DNA from 4 places in the Neobacillus sp. S1115 genome. Region 1 is predicted to be linked to each of the others. Evidence: riboswitches for the same ligand, from Rfam matches in the RefSeq annotation. Region 1 holds a riboswitch; each other region holds the start of a gene.
The links. Region 1 has a riboswitch for lysine ahead of ACZ5B7_RS23780 (aspartate kinase). Riboswitches for the same ligand answer to the same signal wherever they lie in the genome.
Positions count from the first base shown of each region.

Region 2: another riboswitch for lysine. It lies ahead of ACZ5B7_RS26225 (ABC transporter substrate-binding protein); the one in region 1 lies ahead of ACZ5B7_RS23780 (aspartate kinase).
Region 3: another riboswitch for lysine. It lies ahead of dapA (4-hydroxy-tetrahydrodipicolinate synthase); the one in region 1 lies ahead of ACZ5B7_RS23780 (aspartate kinase).
Region 4: another riboswitch for lysine. It lies ahead of ACZ5B7_RS20440 (amino acid permease); the one in region 1 lies ahead of ACZ5B7_RS23780 (aspartate kinase).

Region 1 is NZ_AP038275.1:4,852,106-4,859,526, forward strand. Features, by position in the region: gene sdhA (succinate dehydrogenase flavoprotein subunit) at 1-791, opposite strand, end outside; gene ACZ5B7_RS23770 (succinate dehydrogenase cytochrome b558 subunit) at 851-1,459, opposite strand; gene ACZ5B7_RS23775 (YslB family protein) at 1,880-2,323, shown strand; gene ACZ5B7_RS23780 (aspartate kinase) at 2,419-3,636, opposite strand; lysine riboswitch at 3,740-3,917, opposite strand; gene uvrC (excinuclease ABC subunit UvrC) at 3,984-5,759, opposite strand; gene trxA (thioredoxin) at 5,891-6,205, opposite strand; gene ACZ5B7_RS23795 (electron transfer flavoprotein subunit alpha/FixB family protein) at 6,374-7,351, opposite strand; gene ACZ5B7_RS23800 (electron transfer flavoprotein subunit beta/FixA family protein) at 7,393-7,421, opposite strand, start outside.
Region 2 is NZ_AP038275.1:5,321,284-5,328,704, reverse strand. Features, by position in the region: gene ACZ5B7_RS26240 (YcnI family copper-binding membrane protein) at 1-424, shown strand, start outside; gene ACZ5B7_RS26235 (amino acid ABC transporter ATP-binding protein) at 646-1,368, opposite strand; gene ACZ5B7_RS26230 (amino acid ABC transporter permease) at 1,365-2,048, opposite strand; gene ACZ5B7_RS26225 (ABC transporter substrate-binding protein) at 2,146-2,940, opposite strand; lysine riboswitch at 3,009-3,193, opposite strand; gene ACZ5B7_RS26220 (M20/M25/M40 family metallo-hydrolase) at 3,374-5,023, shown strand; gene ACZ5B7_RS26215 (TVP38/TMEM64 family protein) at 5,121-5,666, shown strand; gene ACZ5B7_RS26210 (immune inhibitor A domain-containing protein) at 5,715-7,421, opposite strand, start outside.
Region 3 is NZ_AP038275.1:4,080,912-4,088,332, forward strand. Features, by position in the region: gene ACZ5B7_RS19740 (phosphatase PAP2 family protein) at 1-42, opposite strand, end outside; gene ACZ5B7_RS19745 (NADP-dependent oxidoreductase) at 207-1,223, opposite strand; gene ACZ5B7_RS19750 (NAD(P)-dependent oxidoreductase) at 1,390-2,277, opposite strand; gene ACZ5B7_RS19755 (D-2-hydroxyacid dehydrogenase) at 2,300-3,232, opposite strand; gene ACZ5B7_RS19760 (alpha/beta hydrolase) at 3,331-4,284, opposite strand; lysine riboswitch at 4,513-4,693, shown strand; gene dapA (4-hydroxy-tetrahydrodipicolinate synthase) at 4,806-5,693, shown strand; gene ACZ5B7_RS19770 (sulfite exporter TauE/SafE family protein) at 5,894-6,664, shown strand; gene ACZ5B7_RS19775 (LytS/YhcK type 5TM receptor domain-containing protein) at 6,699-7,421, opposite strand, start outside.
Region 4 is NZ_AP038275.1:4,215,059-4,222,479, forward strand. Features, by position in the region: gene ACZ5B7_RS20420 (DUF421 domain-containing protein) at 1-211, shown strand, start outside; gene ACZ5B7_RS20425 (DMT family transporter) at 246-1,214, opposite strand; gene ACZ5B7_RS20430 (PH domain-containing protein) at 1,435-2,049, shown strand; gene ACZ5B7_RS20435 (YitT family protein) at 2,126-2,941, opposite strand; lysine riboswitch at 3,213-3,402, shown strand; gene ACZ5B7_RS20440 (amino acid permease) at 3,504-4,985, shown strand; gene ACZ5B7_RS20445 (hypothetical protein) at 5,870-6,139, opposite strand; gene ACZ5B7_RS20450 (SHOCT-like domain-containing protein) at 6,142-6,528, opposite strand; gene ACZ5B7_RS20455 (DUF2089 family protein) at 6,529-6,900, opposite strand; gene ACZ5B7_RS20460 (hypothetical protein) at 7,122-7,295, shown strand; gene asnS (asparagine--tRNA ligase) at 7,354-7,421, opposite strand, start outside.

The sequences.
Region 1 (7,421 bases):
TTATACGTCCAGACACGACCGCCTTCACCGCGTGCTGATTCACTCATTAAGCGAAGTTTATCATCGCCAGGGATTGCAGTAGGGTGAATCTGAATCATTTCACCGTTTGCATAATAGGCACCCTGCTGATAGACAATCGATGCTGCCGATCCAGTGTTAATTACTGAGTTTGTAGATTTACCAAAAATAATACCAGGTCCGCCAGTTGCCATAATTACGGCATCTGCAACGAAAGATTTGATTTCCATTGTTTTTAAGTCTTGGGCAACGATTCCACGGCAAACGCCTTCCTCGTCAACGACTGCACCCAAAAACTCCCAGCCTTCATATTTAGTAACAAGCCCTGCTACCTCGTGGCGGCGAACCTGCTCATCCAATGCATATAAAAGCTGCTGACCAGTTGTTGCACCTGCAAATGCAGTTCTGTGGTGTTGAGTTCCTCCGAAACGGCGGAAGTCTAATAAGCCTTCTGGAGTACGGTTAAACATAACACCCATCCGGTCAAATAAATTGATAATACCAGGCGCGGCATCACACATTGCCTTAACCGGAGGCTGGTTAGCCAAGAAATCTCCGCCGTAAATCGTATCATCGAAGTGAATCCATGGGGAATCCCCTTCACCTTTAGTATTTACTGCTCCATTAATACCGCCTTGGGCACAAACAGAGTGAGAGCGTTTAACAGGAACAAGAGAAAATAATTCTACAGGAGTTCCGTGTTCTGCAACTTTAATAGTTGCCATCAAGCCGGCCAATCCGCCACCGACAATGATCACCTTACCTTTACTCATCGTGACTCACTCCCTTAATCCAAATCCAATATTTTTCCAATCAAGAAATCATTAATTTATTAAACAAAAGCTAATAGAGTTTGAACGGCTACGATAGATAGAAGTACGAAAACTACCATTGTAAAATATGTAGCAATAGTTTGTGACCGTGGGGATTGCGTAATACCCCAGCTTACCATGAAAGACCATAATCCGTTCGCAAAGTGGAAAATAGCTGAAATAATACCAATTACATAAAATGCAAACATGACTGGTGAAGAAAGAATATCATGCATCATTTGGAAGTTAACCTCAGCACCAAATGCAGCGGCAATACGTGTTTCCCACACATGCCATGCGATAAAAATAAGAGTGATTACCCCTGATACACGCTGAAGCAGGAACATCCAGTTTCTAAAGAAACCAAATCTTGAAACATTGTTTTTTGCTGTAAATGCAATGTACAGACCATAGATTGCATGGAATAGCAAAGGTAAATAAATTACTACTGTTTCAAGGACAATACGGAACGGAAGTGTCCCCATGAAATTTGCTGCCTTGTTGAAGGATTCCACTCCTTCTGTTGCAAAGTGGTTGACAATCAGGTGCTGAACAATGAATACCCCGATTGGGATAACCCCAAGCAACGAGTGCAGTCTCCGATTGAAAAATTCGCGATTCCCCGCCATTGATTTACCCCCTTTTAAATTTTAAAAAATGATGTTAAGTTTTAACTTCCTTCATTAATATAACCTAGCATCACTGTGACAATTATGTGACATGTCCATTTTACTCCCAACATCATAGAGCGTCAAGGAAACGGATACATAAAAAAGCGTTGAAAACTAAAATTTTTATAATATATTGATATTATGATAGATATGAATTTCAGCATGTTATCATTTTGTAAGCGCTTTATTTTTGCTTGTAATTACCAACATCTTACGGGAGAATTTTTTTCCTATATCGGAAACGATAATTATGATAAGAAATAAGAACATATATTGTAAAATAATAAATTTCTTTGCGACTTCTTTACATTATTAGAAAACTGTACTGAAACAGAACTCGATTTGTATATAATAGAATGATAGAAAGAGGGGAAGTAAATGAAAGATAGTGCAGTAATGGACCAAGATCTACAAACGCCTGAACCAAGGACAGTCTCTATATTTGGCTATGAATTAATTAGAGAAGTTCTTCTCCCTGAGATTTTCGGCAAGGACACTCCTGAAATTCTTTACTGGGCAGGGAAACGTCTCGCTCGAAAATATCCTTTGGAAAGCTACGAAAGCCTGATAGATTTTTTTGCAAAAGCTTCATGGGGTGAGTTAGAAATTAAGAAGGAAGCAAAAAATGAGCTGGAACTCGAGTTGGCAAGTCCAATGATTGTATCGCGTGTTAAATCAAAAGCGGAAAACTTCTTTCAACTTGAAGCAGGCTTCCTTGCTCAGCAAATCGAAGTCCAAAAAGGGGCTATTGCGGAAACCTTCGAACACCCGGTCAAAAAATCGAACAAAGTTTGCTTCACAGTCAAATGGGATAAAGACTAAAAGAAAGGGGGGCAAAGCCCCCCTTTTCTTAACGCATAAATTCAACTACGCCTCATGAACCTTCCAGCCGGACTCGCCAATCGGCGAGTTTTCATTTAATTTTGCCCAAGTTCAAATGCCTCGTGCAGGGCTTCTACTGCATTCAGCATATTTTTTTCTTCTACTACAGCCGATACTTTGATTTCTGAGGTGCTGACCATCTTTACAGGAATATTGCTGTTCGCAAGAACCTCAAACATTTTCGCAGCCACACCAGGATTAGAAATCATTCCGGATCCAACAATTGATACCTTTGCCAGTTTATTCTCAGCATCAAGCTGGTCATAGGCAAGTGTTTCTTTATTGTTTTCGAGCACATTTAAGGTTGGGATCCAATCATCGGTATGGATGGAAAAGGAGAGATTGGCTGCTCCCTCTTCTGTTGTGCTTTGAATAATAATATCCACGTTAATGTGATTTTTGGCCAATGTCGTAAAAATAGTTGATAAGCTTGTTAATGAATTTCTAAGCCCTAAAACAGTAACCCGTGTAATTCCATCTTCAAACGCGACTCCGCGTACGACTAAATTTTGTTCCATCGTTGCTTCCCCCTCAATTACAGTTCCTTCAACCTTTTCCATGCTAGAGCGGACCTCAAGCCTTACATTATAATTTTTTGCAAACTCGACCGCTCTTGGATGTAGAACTCCCGCACCCAGATTGGCCAGTTCAAGCATTTCATCATACGATACTGATAATAATTTCCGAGCATTCTTGACATAACGGGGATCCGTTGTAAATACCCCGGTTACATCGGTATAAATATCACATTTATCCGCATTTAACGCAGCCGCCAACGCAACGGCAGTTGTATCGGAACCCCCGCGTCCGAGCGTAGTGATTTCCCCGTCTTCAGTAACCCCTTGGAATCCGGCCACAATGACGACTTTTCCAGCATCAAGCTGGTTTTGAACAGCATCAGTGTTTATTTTCGAAATCCTTGCATTGCCGTGAACAGGCTCTGTCATAATTCCAGCCTGCCAGCCTGTAAAGGAAACAGCCTCCAGCCCTTTTTGGTTTAAGGCCATTGAAAGCAATGCGATCGTTACTTGCTCACCTGTTGAGAGCAGCATATCCATTTCCCGCTTATTCGGCTGCTCGGATATTTCCTTTGCCATATTAACAAGCTGGTCCGTCGATTTTCCCATCGCCGAAACAACGACCACTACTTGGTTTCCACGTTCCTTTTCCCCCCGCACACATTCTGCGACATTTAGAATTTTTTCAATGCTGCCAACGGAGGTCCCGCCAAATTTCTGTACTATTAAACCCATGTCTTCCCCTTCTCTCAGTCATTCTTGTAAAAAAATAAAAAGCAATGGGAGCATATCCCATTGCTTTGAAAACACAAAATTAACATTTTCGCGTTAGTAGACAATGAAAGATAGCGCTCCAAGACAACGGTCTTGACAATCCGGCATTTTTTCAATGACGAACCAGCGGAGAAAATAATGAGAGTTTCCCTACTTCGGCGAACATTCCCTTTCAAAGCCTATCGTTGAAGCTCATCCTTCTCCAGGCCTTTACTCTTGAAGCTCGCACCTCTACCTTCACTTTACTTATAAAAGTGATAGTCTATTAAATTTTTATTCATTATAGCATAGTAATATTAGAGTGACAATTATTGTGACTGAAGTTTTTTTATTAATTCTTCTGCCACATTTTGGGGAATTCCAATCCCTCTAAATTCCTCAAGAGTTGCCTCTTTCATTTTCTTAACGGAGCCAAATTCCTTTAATAGCTGCTTCTTCCGTTTTTCGCCAATCCCAGGAATGTCGTCAAGTAAGGATTGGAATGCAGTTTTACCGCGTGTCTGCCGGTGGAAGGTAATCGCAAAGCGGTGAACTTCATCCTGGATTCGCTGGAGTAAATAAAATTCCTGGCTATTCCGGGCAAGCGCTACAATTTCTAATGGATTCCCATACATAAGCTGTGATGTGCGGTGCTTCTCATCCTTGACCAGTCCAGCAAGAGGAATGTCCAGCCCCAATTCATTTTCTAGTACATCGCGGACAGCTTCCACATGTCCCTTTCCACCGTCAATGATGATCAAGTCAGGCAGTGGAAGCTCTTCCTTTAGAGCCCTCGAGTATCTTCGCCTCGTTACCTCTCTCATCGATTCATAATCATCCGGGCCTTCAACAGACTTAATTTTATATTTCCGGTATTCCCGCTTGTTTGCTTTGCCATCTGTAAAAACAATCATCGCTGAAACTGGGTCTGTTCCTTGAATGTTAGAGTTATCAAAGGCTTCTATCCGGTGGGGAGTATAAATGCCAAGCATTTCTCCGAGATTTTCAACGGCTTTGATCGTTCTTTCCTCATCTTTTTCAATAAGAGAGAACTTTTCATTCAAGGCGATTTTCGCATTTTTAATTGCCATTTTGACAAGGTCCTTTTTCTGGCCCCGCTGCGGCTTAATGACTTTTACTTCCAATAACTGCTCAGCCATCTGCAAATCCACATCGTCCTGGATGAGAATTTCCTTCGGTTTAAAATGGTTCGTCTTTTGATAAAATTGGCCGAGGAAGGTAAGGATTTCTTCTTCCGGCTCATTATAGATAGGGAACATCGAAACGTCTCGTTCAATCAGCTTCCCTTGCCGCACAAAAAATACTTGAACACACATCCAGCCTTTATCAACGGCATAGCCGAATACATCACGGTCAGTAAAATCAGTCATCGTGATCTTTTGTTTTTCCATGATCGTTTCAATATGAATGATTTTGTCACGGAATTCCTTTGCTCTTTCAAAATCAAGCTCTTCCGCGGCAGCCTGCATTTTTTCTGTCAGGTCCTTTTTTATTTCCTTATAACCGCCATTTAAAAAGCGGGTAATTTCATCGGTCATTTGTTTATACTGTTCTTCAGATACCTCATTTACGCAAGGCGCCAGGCACTGCCCCAAGTGATAATAGAGGCAAACTCGGTCAGGAAGCGTAGAACATTTGCGGAGCGGGTAAATCCGGTCAAGCAGTTTCTTTGTTTCGTTGGCCGCCCCTACGTTGGGATATGGCCCAAAATACTTACCTTTATCCTTTTTTACTTTTCTTGTAATAATTAGCTTTGGGTGTCTTTCCGCAGTCAGCTTAATAAATGGATAAGTCTTATCATCCCTAAGCATAACATTATATTTCGGGTCATATTTTTTTATTAAATTTAATTCAAGCAGAAGTGCTTCGATATTGGATGAGGTCACGATATACTCAAAGTCTTCAATCTCGTTTACTAAGCGAAGGGTTTTCCCATCATGTGAACCGGTAAAATAAGACCGGACACGGTTCTTTAATACCTTCGCCTTACCAACGTAGATAATTGATCCTTGACGATCCTTCATCAAGTAGCAGCCGGGCTGGTCCGGCAGCAGTGTTAACTTTTGTTTAATGGTTTCATTCATTCCGGCCGCTCCTCTCCACTTAGAGTTTCTCTTCAAATTTTAAATCAATCTGCCAGTAAATTAAAGAGGGAGTCTTTAGAAAAAAGAAAACCTTAACCGATGTACCGGTTAAGGTTATTTTAATTGAGGGCTTATAGATGCTTTTGAAGTAAGCCAGCTAAAGCTTCTTTTGGTTGGAAGCCGACAGTTTTATCAACAACTTCACCGTTTTTCAACACTAGTAAAGTTGGAATGCTCATTACTCCAAAATTTGAAGCTGTCTGTGGATTTTCATCCACGTCAAGTTTCGTAATTTTTACTTTATCTCCCATTTCAGAATCAAGCTCTTCTAAAACTGGCGCAATCATTTTGCAAGGTCCGCACCATGGTGCCCAGAAATCTACAAGAACAAGACCTGAACCTGTTTCAGCCGCAAAGTTTTGATCTGTTACGTGTGCAATAGCCATTTTCATTGCCTCCCTAATTAATACTTAAATCTAACGAAAGTATAACATCGTTTGGAAAATCACGCTAATAATCTGTTTCGCAGGTAATTTTCCCTTTTTGCCTAGTAAGTATTCTATGCAAACTCATGATAAAGGCGAGCGGAACATCCCGCTCGCCCCCATTATTTATTATGAATGAACTTTAAGTTTTTTAAACTCTTCCGTTAAAAGTGGAACAACTTCGAACAAGTCACCAACGATACCGTAGTCTGCCACTTTGAAGATGTTTGCTTCGGGATCTTTGTTAATGGCTACAATAACTTTAGAGTTGGACATACCCGCAAGATGCTGGATAGCGCCGGAAATACCGCAGGCAATGTATAGGTCTGGAGTTACAACCTTACCAGTTTGCCCGATTTGCAGGGAGTAATCGCAGTATTCAGCGTCACACGCACCGCGGGAAGCTCCTATTGCTCCGCCTAATACAGCAGCCAATTCTTTTAGAGGTGCAAAGCCTTCTGCGCTCTTCACGCCGCGTCCGCCGGAAATAACGACTTTTGCTTCGCTCAGGTCTACACCTTCAGTAGCTTTTCTAACTACCTCTTTAACGATGGCGCGAAGGTCTTTGATTTCTACAGAAAGGGAAGAAACTTCGCCGCTTCTTGACTCATCTTTTTCAAGTGGAGCAATGTTATTTGGTCGAACGGTTGCAAAGATTAAACCGTCAGTCACAATTTTCTTTTCGAATGCTTTACCAGAATAGATTGGTCTTGTGAAGACAACGTTTCCGCCAGCCACTTCAACAGCTGTAGCATCAGAAATTAGACCTGATGAAAGCTTAGCTGCAATTCTTGGAGAAAGGTCTTTCCCAAGTGCTGTATGACCGAAAACAAGACCTTTAGGCTTTTCTTGGTCGATGACAGCTAATAGTGCTTGAGAATAGCCATCTGATGTATACTGCTTTAATTTTTCGTTTTCAACAACAACGACGCGGTCTGCACCGGATTGAATTAATTCTGCACCAAGGCTTTGTACTGCTTCTCCAAGCAATACTCCTACTACTTCTCCGCCTTCAGCAACAGTTTTAGCTGCAGCAACTGCTTCAAAAGATACATTACGTAAGGATCCGTCGCGAACTTCTCCTAAAACTAATACTTTTTTAGACATTAGTGTTTACCTCCTGCAAATCAATTTTTATGATAAACCGATTAGACTACTTTTGCTTCAGTGTGGAGCA
Region 2 (7,421 bases), 470 kb from region 1:
CTGGAAATATGACGTTCAAAAGGATGCACCAGGAAAAATCACAAGCGTTATCTGGACGGCAGAAGGCGATGGATTGTCATCAACTGAATTTGCGATGTTTAACATGTCCGGAAAAGTCGGTGACAAAGCAGAGAGAATTGTCTGGAAAGCCTACCAAACGTATCAGGATGGAAGTGTCGTAGAATGGGTCGGGGCAGAGGATGCGGACAAGCCTGCTTCAGTCACCGTTGTCCATCCGGCGGTTGCAGGAGATAACGGGCATGGTCATGGTGCTGCCCAAACAGATAAAAAGACCGATACTGCTGCAGATCAAAATCAAAAAATGGAAGATGTAGCTTCGTCGAACGTACCGCTCTTCCTATCTATTGCAGCATTGCTTGTAGGGTTAATTGCTTTAGTGGTTTCCTTAAAAAAGAAATCCTAGGTTTATAAGAACCCTTTGTTCGGGTATTTCTACTGTATTTTATCCGATTTTGTCCGTAGGCCCTAGTCCTACGGACACTTCCTTCTGTTTTCGTGGTGGTTTTGTCCGAAGTGACGAAAGAAATAAAGGCTGTCGAAGTTTTTCGACAGCCTGAGGTACATGGCTTTTATGAGCCTGTACCTTTTTTTCTTAAACAAATGAATTATTTCGCCACGATAATCTTATAGAATCTGATTTAAAAACCTTTGTGTCCGCTCGTGCTTTGGATTTGAGAAGATTTCACTTGGATGTCCTTCTTCTATTATATTGCCGTCGGCAAGCATAACGATTCGGCTTGCTACTTCTTTTGCAAAGCCCATCTCGTGTGTCACGATGACCATTGTCATTCCTTCACGGGCTAAATCCTTCATTACTTGAAGTACCTCGCCCACAAGCTCAGGGTCCAATGCCGAAGTTGGTTCGTCGAATAGCATGGCTTTTGGCTCCATTGCCAATGCTCTGGCGATGGCCACACGCTGCTTTTGCCCGCCAGATAATTGGTCTGGGTAGAAGTTGGCTTTATCCTGGAGGCCTACTTTTTTCAGGAGGTCCATTGCTTTAGAACGGGCCTGATCTTTAGATACACTCTTTACATGAACAGGGGCCTCAATGATATTTTCCAGCACGGTCATGTGCGGGAATAGGTTGAAATGCTGAAATACCATTCCCACTTTTTCTCTTATCTTATTAAGATTCGTTTTTGCGGGATTGATTTTTTCCGTATCGATGATAATGTCTCCGGCTTCTGCTGTCTCTAAAAAGTTTAAACAGCGGAGAAGGGTACTTTTCCCTGAACCACTCGCACCGATTAGGACAACAACCTCTTTTTCTTTTACGTGTAAATCAATATTTTTTAAAACTTGTAGTTCCCCGAAAGATTTTGATAGATTTTTAATTTCAATCATGCGGCTGCTGCCTCCTTCGGTCTACTGACATCCAACCTTTTCTCCAATCGGTTTGTGAACCACGTGAAAATTAACACGATAATCAAATAATAAAGTCCGACAACAAAGTAGGTTTCAAATGGCATATAGTTTTCCCCTTGGACGGTAAGGGCAGTGTTAAATAAGTCTGTTACAGAAATATAGGCAACCAGGGAAGAATCTTTTAAGCTGATAATGAACTGATTCCCTAGCGGCGGGATGGCTCGTTTGAAGGCCTGTGGAAAAATAATTCTGCGCATTGCAAGCGGGTAGGACATCCCTAGCGATCTTGCAGCTTCCATTTGCCCGCGGTCAATCGATTGGACAGCCCCCCTGAAAATTTCCGCTATATACGCACCGGTATGAATGCTTAACGCAAGCGCCCCGGCAGTAAAGCTGTCAAGGGTTAGAAAATTCGCGATTCCATAATATAGGAACATAATTTGAACGATTAACGGAGTCCCGCGGATAAGCCCAATATAAATATCAGAAATCCAATTAAGAAATTTGATAGAAGAGATTTTAAAACTGGCAAAGATGATTCCAATGATTAATGCAAATAGCAGAGAAATAATTGTAATGGAAATCGTCATCCATGAGGCTTTCAAGAAGGCCATACCATGCTCATTCAGGATGCCGATAATGTTTTGCCAAAAAGTCATGATTTCATTTCAACCTCCTTTGAAAAAACGTAAGCCCCAAGCATGGAGCTTACGTTATCCAATTTTCCTATTTTGCGTCTTAAAGATGTGCGGGTGCTTACTTTTCAAGTAAGTTTTCGTTGAACCATTTTTTGCTGATTTTTTCGTAAGTGCCATCCTTCTGCATGTCGTCAATGGCTTTGTTGATTTTATCAGCAAGCTCTTTGTTACCTTCTGCAACCGCAACACTAACGCGGTCCTCATTTAGCAGGTTGCCAATCGGCTTTATTTTTAAACCTTTTTCGTTTTTCGCATTCAAACCGACGATTTTATCAGTAATAACGGCATCTAAACGGCCAATTGCTAAGTCTTGAAGAGCGTTAACATCAGATGGATATCCTTTTACTTGATCGGATAGTTCCAGGGCCATATCTTTCCAAGTGCTAGCCTGGATTACACCGATTGTTTTTCCCTTTAAATCATCTTTTGAAGTAATATTACTGTTGTTCTCAGCCACAAAGATTTGGGCGCCGGATAAATAATATGGGTTTGTGAAGTCTACTTGCTTATCACGTTCAGGTGTTGCTGTCATACTTCCGATAATCGCATCGTATTTTTTAGCTTTTAAACCTTGGATGATCGTTTCCCATTGATTAGTCACAGGATTTGCTTTTACACCAATTCTTTTAGCAATCTCATTTCCAATCTCTACGTCAAAACCAGTTAATTTGTCATCTTTCTTAAAGTTTAATGGCGGATATTGCCCGCTCATCGCAAACGACAGTGTACCCTGTTTAATTAGACCTAAATCTTCACCCTTTGCCTGGTTTGTTTTAGCTGTGTCTTTCGAACCGCATGCTGCTAAAATCACCAGTAATGCAGAAACTACTAATATCATAAGTTTTCTCATGATGCTTCCCCCTTTTTAATATAAAAAGCACCGTCCATGTGACGGTGCCTGACACCCTCATTAAAAGCTTTGAATTAGATAGTTCTCCACAATTCTTAAAGGAATTGTGACAGTTCTGCCCCATTTCGAGTGCAGCCCCAGCCCTCTGAAAACAGTGATTTCAGATGCTTCGGCGATTTATCCTTTTTCCTATTTTCATAGATTTCACTGAATCTCCAATAGGATACTTATATAAACCGCGACCTCTACCTCATCTCAAAAGCTTAAAGATGAGGAATTAATATTCTTTTCGCAATAATTAGTATAAGTAAATATTTATACATAATCAAGTATAAATTCACTAGAATATTTCCCCATTTGAAAAGACTTGACGAAAATTTGTTAATTGGTATACATTTTTCTACAATACTAATCTTATAAAAAAGGGGTCAGAATGATGCTGCAATGCCGTGAGGATGTATTGGCATTCACGAACCAGCTCGTGAATATCGAAAGTATTGTGAATACAAAGGGTGAAAAAACAATTGCCCAATATTTATATAAATTTATTTCTGCTTTTCCTTATTTTTCAAAAAATCCTTCTCACATGACGATGTCTCAAACCATACAAGATGAACATGAAAGATATAATGTATTGGCATTTGTCAAAGGTACAAAAGGGAATAGCCGCCGTACAGTCATTTTGATGGGACATATGGACACGGTTGGAATTGATGATTTTAATCATCTAAAAGAACATGCGTGTTTTCCGGATCAACTAATGGCTGCGTTAAAGAGGGAGGAACTGCCGGCTTCAGCGAAAGAACATTTAGAATCGGGTGACTGGCTGTTTGGGAGAGGCGTACTTGATATGAAAAGCGGAGTGGCCAGCCATCTCTATCTATTAAAATACTATTCTGACCATCCGGAAGAGCTTGATGGAAATATCGTCTTTTTGGCAGAATGTGATGAAGAGGACAGCTCTCACGGAGTTTTATCTGCCTTAAAGGTTCTGAAAAGCTGGAAGCAGGAGCATGGTTTTGACTATGCTGCGGCGATCAATTCCGATTTCGTCTCCCCGCGCTTTGCAGGAGATGAAAATCGCTATATCTATATGGGGACAGTAGGCAAGCTTCTGCCATCCTTTTTTATTACTGGTGCAGAAACGCATGTTGGCTCTTGCTTTGAAGGGCTTGATCCTAACTTTATCGCGGCGGAGCTGACGAAGCAGATTGATTACAATCCCGAGCTTTGCAATGAGGCCTTAGGTGAAATCACGGTTCCCCCTGTTTCTTTAAAACAAACAGACCTGAAACCGTCTTATACCGTTCAGACCGCGTTGTCTGCCTATGTATACTACAATTTCTTCATCCATTCCTGGTCTCCAAAGGATGTACTGGTAAAATTAAAAGAGCAGGCTCGGATTGCATTTGAAAATGCCTTGAATGCTTTTAATGAAAGATATAAGCAGTTTAGCAGCTTAAGCGGCGAACCATATTTCAAACATCCTTGGCAGCCAAGAGTGTTCACATATGAAGAAATGGAACAACAGTTGGTTATGGAGCACGGTGATACCTTTATCACGCATATGAATCAATTTAAAGAGAATTTAATGGAACATAAGGAATTGGATACACGCATGTTTGCGGCAAGGGTCGTAGAAGAGGCATGGAATTGGATGAAGGACAAAAACCCTGCCATTATCCTGTTCTATTCATCACTATATTCACCAAGAATTGAGTTGTCCGGCAAGACAGGACAGGAACAGGCCCTGATTGATGCTTTAAATCAGGCAGTAGAATCGATTCAGCCAGCCTATCCACATCCAATCGTAACGCGGAATTTCTTCCCGTATATCTCAGATATGAGCTTTGTAGCTCTAAGTGATGACGAAGAAGGAATAGAGGCTGTTTCCAATAATAATCCTGGCTGGGGAACAAAGCATTACGTGGAGTACCAAGACATCCGCGACTTAAATGTGCCGGTCATCAATATTGGCCCTTATGGACTAGATGCCCATAAAAAGCTTGAAAGAATGGAGATGTCCTATTCCCTTGAAGTGGTGCCGAATCTGACCAATCTTGTCATCCGAAATTTATTAAAATAATGAAACTGGGTGTCCTAAAAGGGGCGCCCTATATTTTTTTGCCGGTAAATTATAAAATGGAAGAATGTTATAAGGAACGATATGATTGGAGGAACAGATGGAGGCGCACATATTAGCTTGGTTTGAAAACAGCGGCACATTTGCAATATGGCTAAGTATCTTGTTGAATATCATCATTAGTTTCCTAGGGGTTGTTCCGAGCGTTTTTCTAACTGCGGCCAACATCACTTTCTTCGGATTTGACCAAGGTCTATTAATTTCGATTCTTGGTGAGGCCTTTGGAGCCATAATTAGTTTTTATTTATATAGAAAAGGTATCAATAGGGTAAAAAACAAGATTGCGATAAAAAATAAATTTTTAGATAGATTGCAAAATACGCAAGATATGGAAGCATTTTGTCTGATATTCGCACTTAGGATTTTTCCGTTCATCCCTTCTGGAATGGTGACGCTTGTTAGCGCTGGAAGCAAGGTTGGGATTATTAATTTTTCCATCGCTAGCACGTCGGGGAAAATTCCTGCCCTATTAATAGAGGCGTACTCCGTGAAGCAGGTTTTGGATTGGAGTTTGCAAGGGAAAATTATTTTAGGGTTATGTTCAATTTTCATGGTAGTTATTTTAATAAAAAGGTTTCAAAAATAAGAACAAGGGTCCCTGCGAATAAAGTGCAGGATACCCTTGTTTGTTTTCTTATTTAAAGATTAATACCTTTCCAACTGTGCCATCAGCGCTTTCCCCAACTACACGGAATTTTAATCCGTAGTTTGGAACATTACGGCCGGCATCGACGAGGCCAGGGTTGCTGTAGTCAGCCTTGTCATCAAAAAGTGGGTTGCGCTGGGTGAAGTTGTCAGTTAACGTAAATTGCCCTGGGTAATTCAAGAACATTTTTTCTGTTTTGCTTAGACCAAATGCGGCGTCATGTAATTGGTAACGAGAGGAGCTGATAGTTTTATCACTCCAAGACAAAGCGTGTTGGTCAGCATCTATGACACCAAGGAAGCCATCTCCAGGGTGTACGCCAGTCCAGTTGTTATCCTGAGATTCGTCGACATACCAGACAACCAAACCAGTGTCATAGCTCATTAAGCTTGCACCGCGGCGAAGGTGGGCTAATCCAGCATCGACGCCGTTATGGGAGCGCCACTCCAATAAATAATAGTGATTGGAAGTAAATTTTCCATCATGTTTCGCGAAGCCATCCAATGTAAACTGCAGGTCACCTTCAGCACCATCAGCAAATACTTCCTGGCCGTCAGCCGTCACTTTTACATTATCAACGAAGAAGCCGTCTAAATTAGTGGCCCAGTCAGTCATTGAGCGGAATTGCAGTTTAATTTCCTGTCCAGCATATTCGCTCAAATCAATAGTTTCATGCACCCAGCCATTACTTGAGCCGGTATAGCCCGGAAGGTTTTCTTTAATTGCTGGATAGCCGTTAGGGTCAAGGGTTGTGCTAGTTCGATCGGAAGATAGTGACTTCCACGTATTTCCACCGTCGGTTGATACCTGAACCATCGCGTAATCCCAATCTTTTTCAATATTGTACCAGGCATCGAAATCCAGGGTAGCTTTCGTAGTGCCCTTTAAATCAACTGAAGTTACCATCTTATGGTCAACTTCATCACCTTTGCCGCCATAATATTCATAATTTCCTTCTTTTGGCGAGTTTAGGGCAGTTACCTTATTAGGTAAATCAATTCTAACAGCGTCATTATTGGTACCTTTTGTTACACCTTCATCAAGGAGAACCGAAGTACCTTCTTTTGTGATGGAATCAGCCTTAAGTGTGGTTCCGGTTAACCAGTTACCACCGTGTAAGTTCTGAAGCATTTCTTTAGCGAACGGACTAAAGCCAGAAGGTTCAGTACCCGGAATGTCTCCTGCCCAGCTGCCGCTCGCCATGATTGACCAGTAAGCAATAGCTTCCCCTGCACCACTATATACCGTGTCGTACTCATCTGGAAGACCTAAGTCATGGCCGAATTCATGGGCGAATACTCCGGCAGCGCCGTCTTCAGGCTCGATGGTATAATCGTAAGCACCAAGGAGACCGTCAAAACGATCGCTATTTGATGTTCCGCCCGGAACCGCAACTAGGCCTCCTAGATTCGAACGGTGAGACCAAATTGCATCGCCGCCTAAAGAACCTCCGCCAGCCTCTTCACCGACACCAGCATGAAGGACCATTAAATGGTCAATAATTCCGTCCGGCTCGTTATAGACGCCATCGCCATCATAATCATCGCGGTCCCACACATCATACTCGCTTAAATCAACATTTGGATCGGCACCAGCTTTTTTCAGTGCCTCATATACAAGTGTTCTTGGCCGAGCGTCACTGCCATCAGGTGCAGGATAGTTGCCGCCATAATATGCAGCAGGATGATCCGCTGT
Region 3 (7,421 bases), 770 kb from region 1:
ACTTATGATGAATGCTCGTGTTAGCTGAAACTTCAAGTTCATTACAGGTAACCTCACCGATAAAATTTCCTTTATTTTACCCTATTTCTGTTTATATCATAAAGCTTCGGGTAAAATAGGCAACTTGTTTGTTACTTCTAATACCGTTTTATACCCGCCCCGGGCAAAACACAAAAAGTGCCCCAAAAGGACACTTCTTTTCTTCTTTATTCCTCAGCCACTTTCACCAGCTGTTTACCAATGTTGTCACCCCGGAAAAGTCCTAGGAAGGCATCTACAGTGTTATCAAAGCCTTCGACAATCGTTTCACGGTATTTGATTTTTCCTTCCCTTACCCACTGGGTTAGCTGTGTTATGCCTTCCTTGTTGTGCTGGGCATAGTCAGAAACAATGAAGCCCTTCATCATGGAACTGGTTGTCAACAACTGACCAGCCACTCTTGGACCGATAGGCAGCTTATCCGCATTATATTGAGAGATTTGTCCGCAAATGGCGGTTCTGGACTGGAAGTTAATTAAGGACATCACCGCATCGCTTACAGTACCCCCAACATTGTCGAAATAAACATCGACACCGTTAGGGCAGGCTTCCTTCAATGCTTTGCGAAGGTTATCTGCTGTTTTATAGTTAATCGCAGCATCAAAACCTAGTTCCTCGGTTAAATAGGCGCATTTATCGTCTCCGCCTGCAATACCAACGACTCGGCAGCCTTTTAATTTAGCGATTTGACCGACAACTGTTCCAACAGCTCCAGATGCTCCTGAAACGACGACCGTTTCCCCTTCCTTCGGCTCCCCTATGTATAACAATCCAAAATAAGCAGTTAATCCAGGCATTCCGAGCACATGCAGTGCAGTAGTCACAGGTGCCAATTCTGGGTTAAGTCTGCGAAGACCGCTTCCATCAGAAACGTTATACTCAGCCCATTCCATAAGGCCATCTACATACTGCCCCGCTTCAAACCGAGAATTTTTCGATTCGATTACTTTTCCAACGCCCCCGCCTTTAAATGGCTGACCTACTTCATATGGCTTGGCATAAGATTTGGCATCCGACATCCGGCCTCTCATATAAGGGTCAACAGACAAATAAAGTGACCGTATTAGCACTTCACCATCCTGAAGTTCAGGAACATTCTCCTCAATAAATTCAAAATTGCTTTCATCTGGCATTCCTACTGGCCGGCTAGCCAATAAAATTTTTCTGTTCAAAAGGTTTGTCATCTAACCACTCCCTGTTTTATCTACTCCAAGAAGCAATTCTAGGTGCTTGATTATAATGTTCTACTTTTACGGCCATTCTCCTGCCAGAACACAAAATTAATGCGCGTATACCTTCAATTTATCCTATTTTTCTTACTATTTCGGCAATATCCTTCGCTGCATCCTGTTATTCCAATCCCGCTTCTTCAAGAGCAATTCTAGCAAGTGCAGCCCAATCCTGATTTCCGCGATTTTTGGCCACTGAGGCGAGCAGGCGGTTATGTAATAGACCCGCTAACGGCATCGGTGTCTGGGTCGAGTTTGCTTCCTCCAAAACTAGGTTGCAATCCTTAAGACCAAGCGCCAGCTGAAAACCCGCCGGTTCAAACTGCTTGTGGGCAATCATCTGGCCATAGCCTTGATACACTGTACAATTAAATAAGGTTGATGCATAAATTTCAGCAGCCAACTGCCGGTCAATACCATTTTTCTCAGCTAAATTAAAGGCTTCGGCCATGGCTTCCATTGCTGCCATAATCATAAAATTTCCGCCTAACTTGATGACATTGGCACTTTCAGGCTCCTCCCCAACATCAAAAACACGCTGGCCGAGCGCTTCCTGGATGGATTTTACCCGCTCTTTCGCCACACTGGACCCTGAGCTAAGAATATTCAATTTTTGAGCTGCCGCTGCTTCCGGACGGCCAAAAACAGGAGAGGCGACATATTGACTGCCGTGCTCCTGATGATAAGCTGCTAATTTACGTGAAGTTGCTGGAGCTATCGTACTCATTGATAAATGGATACCGCCCTGACCAAGCACTTCCCCAAACCCATTTGGTCCCAATACTAGCTCTTCCACTGCCTGATCGTTTGCCACCATCGTAATCACGATTCCGCCAGGTACTGCGGCGTCTGCTGGCCTGTTCACTTGCTCGGAGCCAGCTTCAACAACTGCCTTTGTTTTCTCGGGAGTTCGATTGTAAACCTTCACCTGAAAACCGGCCTTCAATAAATTCATAACCATAGGCTCTCCCATATTTCCAAGGCCGATAAAGCCGATTACTCGTGTCATTTTCGTTCATCCTCCTGTTATTCTAATATCCCTTATTGGTATCTACTCTATTGTTAAGAGGTTTGTTTTCTTCCAAGTTTCTGAGTGTATCCAAAAAACACGCCGCCCCTTCTTCAGGTGTCGTTACCGCTGAAATATGAGGGGTAATCAGTACGCCAGGATGTTTCCATAATGGATGATTTTCCGGCAGCGGCTCCTGTGTAAAAACATCCAAGACAGCATACCGGACCTGCCCGTCTTCCAAAGCTTGCAGCAATGATTCTTCATCCACCGATGCTCCCCGCCCTACATTAATAAAACCGGCATTTGTTACTTTTTGAAAGACTTGACTATTAAAAAATCCAGCCGTTTCTTCCGTCAGCGGCATCGTGTTGATGATCACATCCATTTCCCCTAGGATGGTAAAATGAGATTCAACAGCCAAAGCCTCTTTAAAATACTCTTTTTCTTTTCCACTTTGGGAGACGCCGTAAACCTCCACTCCGAAACTAGAAAAAAGCTTGGCGACAGCCTGCCCAATTTCACCGGTTCCATAGACCATCACTTTGAGTTCATTTAATAGCTTCGGAGTCCGTTGCTGCCATTTTTTCTGCAGCTGTAATTCCCGAAACTCCTCGTGACATTGTAAGTCTCTTAATATGTAGCTTAAACAATACTCTCCGATTCTTTGACCAAACGTACAAACTGTCCTTGTTAAAAGTACACTATCGTCCCAGGTCTTTTTATATAAAAAGCGGTCAACTCCCGCACCGAGCGAGTGCACCCATTTTAAATGACTGTAATCGTAATCCGATTTGAGATTAAAAGATACAAGTGCATCCGCCCATTTCAAATCCTCCTGAGTCACTTCAGCCTCGGGGATATAACGGAAATTCTTTTGGACGCCCGCATTTTGGATGTATGCTCGAAGCTCCTGATACATGGGGCTGACAATTAAAATATTTTCGATTTTCACAATAATTCACCTCTTCAACATTAACTCCATTTTAAGGATAATTGGGAAAAAACTCAAAAAAGAAGAGCAAGGCTGTAAATCCCCTGCTCTCTACCTCATTATTTGGAAGCTGCAGATGCTTTTTGATGAACAAATTCCTTCATCAAATCAAAGGACTCCACAGCTTCATCCTGGTCCGCAAAAAATTGCAGGAAACCATGGACCATACCCTCAAAGCGTTTAGCGGTTACTGGAACGCCCGTATCACGTAACCGCTTTGCATACATTTCCCCCTCATCTCGCAGCACATCATACTCCGCCGTTAAAACCAATGCCGGCGGCAGACCGCTTAGATCCTCTGCTTTGATTGGTGATGCATATGGATGCTTTCGGTCCTCTTCTTTTTCAAGATATAAAACCCAGAAAAGTCTCATATGAGTGTTTGTTACCCCAAACCCATCGGCATTTTTCGAATAGGATGGGTAGATGGAGGAACCATCTAATGGATGGAAATCGATAACAGGATACATTAAGATTTGTTTAGCGATTTTTGGCCCCTGCAGGTCTCGCGCCATTAAAGTCACCGCAGCCGATAACGCTCCTCCGGCACTGTCGCCTCCGACAATAATATTATTTGGATTGCCATTTAACTCAGACGCATGCTCAGCAGCCCATTTCACCGCTGCATAACAATCCTCAGGGGCGGCTGGGAACGGATGTTCAGGCGCTAATCGATAATCAACCGAAATAACTTTTGCACCGGTGTGAATGGTTAATAATCGGCCCAGCACATCATAGCTATCTACATCACCAACGACAAATCCGCCGCCATGGAAAAAAAGGAACAACGGAAACGGACCTTCACCGGCTAGCGTATAGATACGAATAGGTACTTCCTGCCCTTTAGACCCATCGATTGTACGATTTTCAATGGCTTGTACCTGAGGTCTTTCGTTTTCCGGCGGCAGAAATGCCAATGCCGCCCCTCGATAATTGATTAGATCTTCCGTTGTGTTGAGCTCTCCTAATGGATTTCCCGCTAGAAATTGCTCTACATATGGTCTTAATGTCATCCAAAAACTCCTCTCGTATTTTAAAAGATTATGAGGAGAAATCGCATCGGTGCTACCTTCGGTCAAGTTTACCAGTGATTTCCTTTACTTATATATGATGATACCCAGTTTCCATATAACTATCAATAAATATACGATTTTAGTATTTTTTATCAAAAACCCTTGAACAAATAGGAATATTCTGTTATATTAATTTTAATTACATACTTCTTACTTCATACCTTATGAAGTGAGGATAGAGGCGCAAAGACCATCAGTAAACCATCCAAGGGTAATGAGACCCGTTGACGGTGGCGGAAAGGGGAATTTGCCGAAGCTTCTGAGGATCTCATTGTTCCGGGAGCTGGTTCTGTTATTGAATAAATACAGAATTGTCATATAGGAAACTATATGGAGGGCTATCTCACGCAGGGGAACTTGTAAAATTAACGTTTCTGATGCAGCTGTTGGGCCTTTCCCGCAGCTGCTTTTTGCGTTTGGCCTTACCTCTTTTTAAAAATAATTTTAAAAGGGTGAAATTCATGTACTTTGGCCAAGTTTTAACAGCAATGGTGACTCCGTTTGATCAGGATGGCGAAATTGATTTTAATGCGACGAGAGATTTAGTAAATTATTTATTAGCGAATGGTACTGACGGGTTGGTGGTTTGTGGAACAACCGGTGAGTCCCCTACCTTATCAACTGAGGAAAAAGTGGCTTTATTTAAATTTGTGGTTGAAGTTGCGGACGGGAGAGTTCCCGTTATTGCAGGGACTGGCTCAAACAACACAAGAGCCTCAATCAGTCTAACAAAGCTAGCAGAAGAAGTCGGTGTAGACGGCATCATGCTCGTTGCCCCATACTATAATAAACCATCCCAGGAAGGCATGTATCAGCATTTTAAAGCGATTGCTGAATCTACTTCTCTTCCGGTAATGCTTTATAATATTCCAGGGCGCAGTGTCGTCAATATATCTGCTGAAACGGTCATCCGCCTTTCTCAGATTCCTAATATTGTAGCGGTTAAGGAAGCTAGCGGCCACTTGGATGACATGGCCGAAATTATTAAACAAACTGCTGATGACTTTTCTTTATACAGCGGTGATGATGGAATGACCTTGCCGGTGCTTTCGATTGGCGGCGTTGGTGTGATTTCCGTTGCATCCCATATTATCGGGAATGAAATGCAGGATATGGTGTCACGCTTTAAAAATGGGGATTTAGCAGGCGCTGCTGCTGCACACCGTGAATTACTGCCAATTATGAAAGCTTTATTTGCAGCACCAAGCCCAGCACCTGTAAAAGCAGCCCTAAATATGAAAGGGGTCAACGTCGGCGGTCTGCGCTTGCCGTTAATTCCTTTAAACGAAGAGGAAACCAGAACACTTCAGAATGTCCTATTGCAAAATAGGGAACTGGAAGTTATTTAGAGTAATACCCGAAAGCAGGACAAATCGAGCGGGCTCCCGTTCGATTTGTCCTGCTTTTTTTAATTTCTGCTTCCCCCCCTATCCTCACTGCAAAAATATTTCTTTAATAAATTCAGAAAAGTGTTTACAAAACCTTCTTCAAACTCTATAATTCACATATATTTACTCGGAATTAGTCACAAAAGAAGGAGGCCCCCAACATGAGCATAGGAATTGCATTAATGGGATTATTAGTTGGTTTATTGGTAGGTCTAACAGGGGTTGGAGGGGCAGCGTTGTTAACCCCGGTGCTCATCATGGTCGGAATTCAGCCTTCCATTGCGGTGGGAACGGACCTAGTTTACAACTCCATTACCAAACTGTTTGGAGTCATTCAGCATTGGAGACAGAAAACGATTAACTTTAAACTCATGAAGTATCTTGCAATCGGAAGTGTCCCAAGTGCAACAGGAGCCATTCTCATCCTTCAGGTCTTTGAAAAATATTTCCACAATCAAGAACAAATTATCAAACATGGACTTGGCTATGTCCTTATTCTAGTGGCCACAGCCATTTTAATTAAGACATTTTTTGATAATAAAATCAGGCCGAACCGCTGGCAATTAAGGCCGATTGAGGAAAAACGAACATTAACAATTTTAATCGGTGCCGGTTTCGGCTTTATCGTCGGCCTGACTTCAATAGGATCAGGATCATTATTTGCCCTTGCCATGCTATATCTCTACCGTTTGAAAGGATCTGAGCTGGTTGGCACCGACATTGCCCATGCCTTTTTATTAGTGACTGTTGCCGGACTCCTTCACGCGAATGCCGGAACTGTCAATTATATGCTTGTAGGGAACCTGTTAATCGGGTCGATCCCAGGCGTTTTAGTAGGGAGTACCTTATCTTCAAAAGTACCGACAAAGCCCCTTCGTACGGTCATCTCAGCGGTCATCATTTTTAGCGCGTTAAAACTTATCGGATTATAATAAGAAAGAGCTTAAACGTTTAAGCTCTTTTTTGTTAAAATTCAGTTTCTAACTTTAAATGGCTATCCATCTGAACCATTTTATATTCTGTTATAAAGGCAGGTAATGTGATGGTAATGGTCGTTCCAACATTTAAGATACTCTCAATATCAAGCTTCCCGTTCATTGTCTGAATGGTTTTCACCGCGACCATGGAACCTAATCCTGTACCCTTTGTTTTACTGCTGTAGTAAGGCTCACCGAAGCGGTTTATTTGCTCTTTGCTCATGCCGACACCGGTATCAACAATTTTAACGGTGACCTTATTTTTTTTAAGCGCTGAAACAACATGAAGCTCCCCGCCGTTTGGCATTGCTTCGATAGCATTTTTTATTAAGTTTAAAAAGCATTGGCGAAAATAATTCTTATTCCCTTGAACGGTTCCTTGACCAAGATTATCTGTAATAATCACAGAGCTCATTTTTGCTAAAGGATTCATGATATCAATGACATTGCGGATCTCTTGTTCGATTAGAAGTGGTTCTACTTTTTCAATTGCTGGTTTTGCGAAGGCCAAGTAATCACTAATAATCGATTCCGCATTATGAAGTTCTCTTTCTATATGTTCAATATAGCGTTTCTTCTCGTCTAGAGATAGATTAGGAGATTTCAGCAATTCAATAAATCCTTTTACAACGGTTAAAGGATTTCGAACTTCGTGTGAAATACTTGCCGCCAATTGGCTGACAACCTCCATTTTTTCAAACTTAACTATTTT
Region 4 (7,421 bases), 640 kb from region 1:
AGAGATAACTGTTGACCTTTATGATGATAAAATCCAAGTGCCTTCCCCAACCCAGCGGCCTCTGTTAATGGCCAGCCTAAAAAAGGCCCAAGCTGACTTAGAAATTTTTTCATTATCAACAGATTGCCAAAAATCTAAGGAAATGTATAAGAAAAATTCAGCTTTAATGCAGGAAGTAATAGACAAACTCGAGCCATATCTTAATGGATAAAAAAAGAGGCTGTCTTAAAGCCTCTTTTTGAATGCTAAGCACTTTCCTTGCTTGAACGGAGAGATGCCTTTTTATGTGTAACATAGCTATGAAGGACCATACCGCCCATTACCAAGAGTATTCCCAGCCATGAAACAGCATTTGGCAAATCAGTATTCAGAAGCCAAACTTCTCCAATAAGGGCAAACAAAACTTCCACTGCCTGTGTTGCTTCTACAGCGGCTAGCTTTTGCATATTTCCTCTTACCAAATCAGTCGCCTGAAAAAACAGAATGGTGGCTATTACCCCGGAGGAAATAGCCACTAACCCGGATTGAAATGTTTGCTCTATACTTGGTGGTCCCACAGTAACTAGGCCATATATGGACAAAATCAGCCAAAAAGGCATGCTTGCCAAAGTCATTCCAAGAACACGCTGGAAAACATCAAGTCTTCCACCGCAAATATCCATCATTTTACGATTTCCAAGCGGGTAAGCAAACGAAGCAATTACAACAGGCATTACTCCTAATACGATTGCCGTCACTGAAAGGGTATCGGCCTGCTCAAGCTGCATTAAAACGATTCCCAGCAGAATGATTAATGACATTGCCAGCCCTTTAAAGGGAATTTTCCCTCTCACTATAATAGGGCCGTCAATGGTCATAACCTTTTCATAAAAAAGAGGAGCTAAAAGAGAACCTGAAATAATGGTTATTTGCCAGGTTGCAGCAATTAGCCAACCGGGGGCATAGGAAGCAGAAAAACAAATCGGTGCATAAAACAAACCGAAACCAATACTACTCCACAAAATCCATTTTGCTGGTGCCGTTTTCAGCTCTTTCAAGAGCGGATTAAAATTTTTCCTACCCATTACAATAAGCAATAGAAATGGAATCATAAAGAAATATCTTAGTGATGCACTCCAAACCCAGCTTCCACCAGCAAGGTCCATTGCCCTGTTTAAAATAAATGTAAATGCAAAAAAGAAAGCGGCAAAGATGCCTAAAATGATAGGACGCATGGTTTTCCCCTTTAACTCTTGTCAGCTTTGAATAGTTCAATACTTTAAAGTATAACAGATGTCTGAATAATTTGTTAATACTGAAATTCCCTTAAAATAAAATACATATTCTAAAAATGTTGGAAATAAATTTAAAATTGTCATTCAAATAACGAAACCTCTGTTCCTCAAATTCGTACATAAGAATGGCAAATATTATAAGTAGAAAGAGGTTGACACTATGTTTGGAAAAGTGGCTGCAGATTTGTTGGGATTAAGTGATGTAGGGTCGGTGATTAAGCCTTCCGATTATGATAAAGTGGATGCCGATGATTACGTGATGCATGAGGATAATGAAAAGATTTATTTCTTAATTAAATCAAAATCTGATGAGTATTGCTTTACAAACAATGCTCTCATCCATCTTGATGGTACTAGTGCTACAAGCAAAAAGCGGATGCTTCATCGGTACAGCTATGCCACAAGTAAAATATCAGATGTTATGTTGGAAACGGCTGGTACAGTCGACCTAGACGTGGAAATCAAATTCAAAATCGGCTCTCAGCCTTTCTCCGTTGACATTCATAAAAAGTATATCGAAGAAGTCAAAGATTTATACAAGGCACTTATAAAAATTTCCGAGATTACTCATGAAAATGATATTTCCCTTCAGTTTGCCAAGCAAAGTCTCGATGTCGCTTCCACAACATTAGGGCGCGTCTCCACTTCTGACAACAATTTGGTTGTTCAATTTAAAATGTTGAATCAGGCTGCATTCCAGTGGCTCGAGGAAAGTAAAAAACAATATTGTGTCAAAGATTTTGGCTTTGTTTTTGAAAAATATATAAACAATTAAAAATACAAAGTAGTGGCCGTCACCTAAAGGGAACTAAACTCCCATGGTATTGAGACGGCCTATTTTTTTAAAAACATTAATGCGGGCTAGGCCGATGGAACAACCCCATTACTTCTATCGTTTCTGTAATATTCACAAAAGCTGTCGGATCGACTTCAGAAATAAGAGATTTTACCTCGTTTAACTCATATCTTGAAATGACCGAGATTAAAATCTTTCGGCTGCCATTTGTATATCCTCCAACCCCATCCATAATGGTGAGTCCACGGTATAAGTTGGCCACCAAATGATTTCTCATTTCTTCTCCCTTTTCTGTTATTATCATTAAAGTTAATTTGACATGGTCCGTATAAATAGCGTCAACCACTTTTCCTGTAACAAAAATCGAAACCAACGTATTGAGGGCCGCATCCCAATTGAATAAAAATCCGCTAATTACAATGACAACCGCGTTCATTCCGGAGAGTAGCACCCCGATTGGGAAGTCTTTCTTCCGGGAAACAATCATTCCGATGATATCAAATCCACCCGTTGAACCCGAGCTTCGAAATACGATTCCAACCCCTAGACCGGTCAAAGCTCCGCCAAATATTGATGAGAGGATGGTATCTTTCGCGACTGGAAATACTGGTACTAAATAAAGGCCTAAAGAAATAACGAACACTGAAAAGATTGAATTAAAGATAAATCTTTTTCCCAGCATTTTATAGCCAATGATTAAAAGGGGAAGGTTCAACAAAAGATTAGCCACTCCTGTGTTTATGGGGGTAATCATTCCTATTATCATCGAAATTCCGCTCATCCCGCTACTTAAAACCTCGTGAGGGATGAGGAAAAGATTGAATGCAGCTACAATTACAAAAGAGCCGATCATAATTCCAACCATCTGCATGAATATTTCTCCTGTCTTTCCACTATTTATTTTAAAAAAATGATAACGATTCATAGCTAGGATGTAAACTAATTAATATATTTAAAAAACAATTAATTATCTGGAAATAGCACCCAAAGAATAAGTTGAATAATTATAAAGGCATATTACATTAATATTCACCTTACAAAAAGCCCTAATCCCTCGTTTCCAATATATAATATTGACAAATTTATTAAAACGTATATACTCTAGTAATATATCATTTTTAATATTAAATCCTCATCAAAACCGATGAGGTAGAGGTCGCGGTTTTTATCAGTAAAATGGACGAGACGCAGAGATGTTTTTGACTCCGTTTGAAAGGAAAAGCTGCCGAAGTGTGTTTTTCTCTCTGGAGAAACATGCTGGGGCTGTCTCCGAACAGGAACAGAACTGTCACGTTTAGCCTTACCAGCTTTACGTGTTGAGCTATCTTTCGGAAGGTATGATGCGGGGTATATACAAATGCCGTCGAATCTGCTTCGAGGGTATTTTTTATTCCAAACTCCTTCCAATAAAAAAATTTAAAGGAGTCATAAACATGCAAACAGCGCAGGTAAGAAAAGACGAAATATACACTAGGCCCACGGGTCCAAAAAATGATAAAAATGAATTAAGACGGAGCTTAAAGTCCCGCCATCTTACGATGATTTCTCTTGGTGGAACCATCGGGACCGGATTATTTCTTGCCAGCGGCGGAGCTATCCATAGTGCGGGACCTGGCGGAGCGATTCTTTCATATCTTGTTATCGGCATTATGGTTTATTTCTTAATGCAAAGTTTAGCTGAAATGGGTGCCTACATGCCGGTTGCAGGAAGCTTTAGTACCTATGCTACGAAATTCGTGGATCCATCCCTTGGTTTTGCCCTAGGCTGGAACTATTGGTACAACTGGGCCATTACGATTGCAGCAGAACTTTCTGCTGTAACAATGATTATGAAATTTTGGTTTCCAGATTCTCCTTCACTATTGTGGAGCAGCCTCTTTTTAGTTATCATGTTCTTGTTAAATTATCTTTCTGTTAAGGGATTTGGCGAGGCGGAGTATTGGTTCTCATTAATTAAAGTTATAACTGTTGTGATCTTTATCATTGCTGGTACATTAATGATTTTTGGAATTATGGGAAATGAAGCAATCGGCTTTAAAAACTTTACAGTTGGAGATGCACCATTCCATGGCGGCTTCATGGCCATGCTTGGAATCTTTATGGCAGCTGGATTTTCCTTCCAAGGAACTGAACTTTTAGGTGTTGCAGCGGGTGAAACAGATAACCCAGAAAAATCAATCCCACGTGCAGTAAAGCAAGTTTTTTGGCGAATTCTTTTATTCTATGTGTTAGCTATTCTTGTTATCGGTCTTATTATTCCTTATACAAATGAAAACCTTGCTAATGGAGATGTTGCTGTAAGTCCATTTACGCTTGTTTTCCAAAAAGCCGGAATCGCATTTGCTGCTTCTGTCATGAATGCAGTCATTTTAACAGCTGTTTTATCAGCAGGTAATTCAGGAATGTATGCATCGACTCGGATGCTTTGGGATTTGGCACGTCAAGGAAAAGCACCGAAATTCCTTGGTAAATTGAACAAAAATGGTGTGCCAGTTAATGCTTTAATTGTAACAGCATTAGTCGGAACACTTGCTTTTCTGGCATCCCTTTTTGGCGATGGTACAGTTTATGTATGGCTTTTAAATGCTTCAGGTATGTCCGGCTTTATCGCGTGGTTAGGAATTGCGATTTGTCATTATCGCTTCCGCAGAGCTTATGTGGCACAAGGCAAAGATCTAAACTTATTGCCATATAAATCAAAGTTGTTCCCATTTGGCCCAATCTTTGCTTTTGTTGTTTGCGCCATTGTCGTAATTGGGCAAAACTATTCAGCATTTATGGGCGACCATATTGATTGGAACGGTGTATTAGTATCCTATATCGGTCTGCCATTATTCCTTATCCTTTGGTTAGGCTATAAATTCACAAAGAAAACAAAGGTAATTCCTTTGAAGAAGTGTGATTTAAATAATTAAAATAAAAGAGGCTGTCCCAAAAGTGTAACTTTTAGGGGGCAGCTCTTTTTTTATGTAAGGCTCTTTTAAATATGTCTGTTGATTTCCGCTCCAGGCGCTTCGCTTTCCGCGGGCTTGTCGGGAAGCCTCCTCGTCGCTAAAGCTCCTGCGGGGTCTCCCCTGCCCCGTACTCCCGCAGGAGTCTTCGCGCCTTCCGCTCCAATCAACAGGTTCTTCAATATGGAGCATTAACTCACAATAAATAATAAAATTAGTGGATTTCAAGGTTTAATTTATCCTTTTTATAGTAAGAAAAATGGACGCACAACTAATCCTCTTATTTTTTTAAGTCCCTCGTAAATCCATGAGGGACAAAATCAAAGGAATCTTAGAAAGAATGTTCTTCATAAGGCAAATGAAGGACTTTATCGAAGGAGTCCAATATGAAAATGTCCCTCATAGAACTGATGAAGGACAAAGTCGAAGGAATCCAAAATAGAAATGTCCTCATTAAGCTAATTAAGAACAATGATGCGGATTGAATTGAATAGACTATCCATACTGCAGCATGCCAAAAATATAAAAAGGATTGCAACACACTTTGCAAGGTTGGAAAAAGTGTTTGCAATTCTTTAGTGTGATTTGCCTCCCTGTTGATTGGAGCGGAGGGCACTCGACTCCTGCGGGAAATAGAGGTCACTGGAGACCCCGCAGGCGCAAATGCGCCGAGGAGGTTCCAGGACCTCCCCGCGGAAAGCGAGTGCCCGGAGTGGAAATCAACAGGCCTTTTAGCAGGGACAATAAATCAATAAAAATTCGAAGGTTTAGATTTTAGACAAAATAAAAAATTGCCGAGAAACATACCCTTTCTCGACAATCTAAATGGCTCCCTGGGAGCCATTTTTTTATAATATAATGGTAACTTCTGTCCCATCTTTTAATTTCGTTTCCACTAACAACAGGCCTTTATACTTGGTTAGACCATCTAATAAAGGCTTTAAATCGCTTTTTTCTATTTGTGGAAGGACGAACTTTTCCCCGCCTTTTTCAATTGATTTATTGATAAAGCCAATAAATCGTCTTGACGTGATTACCGAACTTAGAAGATTTAAGACAACATAAGGAACGGGTACATTGAAGTTTCTTTCTTTTATCTTTAAGCCCACTTTTAACATGCTTATTCAATCACCACAAACACTTTATCGCCATTTGCGGAAGTAACATCCACAATTTGGCCGTCTAGTTCGTTTTCAATCGCTTCTATTAACAAATCTACATTGATATCTTTCACATACTTTTCCGCTTGCGGAATTCTTTCGGCAATGCTGGTGCCCACCTTCAACACTGCTTTCACAAGATTAATGGGAAGATTGACATTAACATTATCACCTTCATAGGAATTAACACGGATTCTTAGCATTTTGCTGCCATATGATGAGGCTTCTTTCTTTAATTCAACAGTTGGTTCCTTCCCTTGAAGGACGTTAATTAGTTCAGTCGCTTTTTCTTTATCAAGCTTGCCTTCCTCAACCAACGTTAACACTCTAGAGATTTCATCTTTCATTTACATATCCCCCTCTTTTAATAAGGCAATAGCCTCTTCGGCAGTGATTTCCCCTTTTTCCAGCATGGATACGACCTTCTTCTTATCAACCTCCGCCTTTCGGTTTGCTGAGTAGCCCATGGCCGAAATGATGTCGTCTAATTTTCCTCTTACTGTTGGATAAGAAATCCCAAGTTCTTTTTCGACTTCTTTAATACTTCCGCGGCACTTCAGGAAAATTTCAATAAAATGAAGCTGTTCCTGTCCAAGTGAGGCAAGCTTTGATAATTCGAATTCATTTTCCACGGTCGTGTGGCAATGTTTACACCGTAGTTTGGTAATGTTTAATTGTTTGCTGCAAACAGGACAATTGGTAATTAACGGGTAAGCCATTTTATTCCCCTTTCCTTTATTACCCATATCATACATTACTTTCATAAAAATTTAAAGTATAAATTAATATTTTTAATTTAATTTATTTAAAAAATTAAATTTGTTAAAACTAATATTAAAAAATAAGTTAGATTCAAAGCAACAAAAAACATCTCCTGAACAACCAAACAGTTTTGTTAATATGTGGTATACTCAATTAGATAACAGAAGGAGTGTTTAATTTGAAAAACACCAATAATCGATACCAAAATGGACAAATGGTGAGCATTAAAACAACCGGAGAGACAGTTACGATTTTAAAGTGGCAATATATAAAAAATATGAAGCGATATTCCTATATCGTCAAAGAACAGCCGAGTTTATTTTATTTCGAGGAAGAATTAGAAGAACTTTAGATTCAGACAAAATGAGAAGACCAACCACTCGGTTGGTCTTCTCATTTTGTTAATTAGTTTAAAAATCTGCATTTCCTGGTGTTCTTGGGAATGGAATCACGTCTCTGATATTGGTCATTCCGGTTA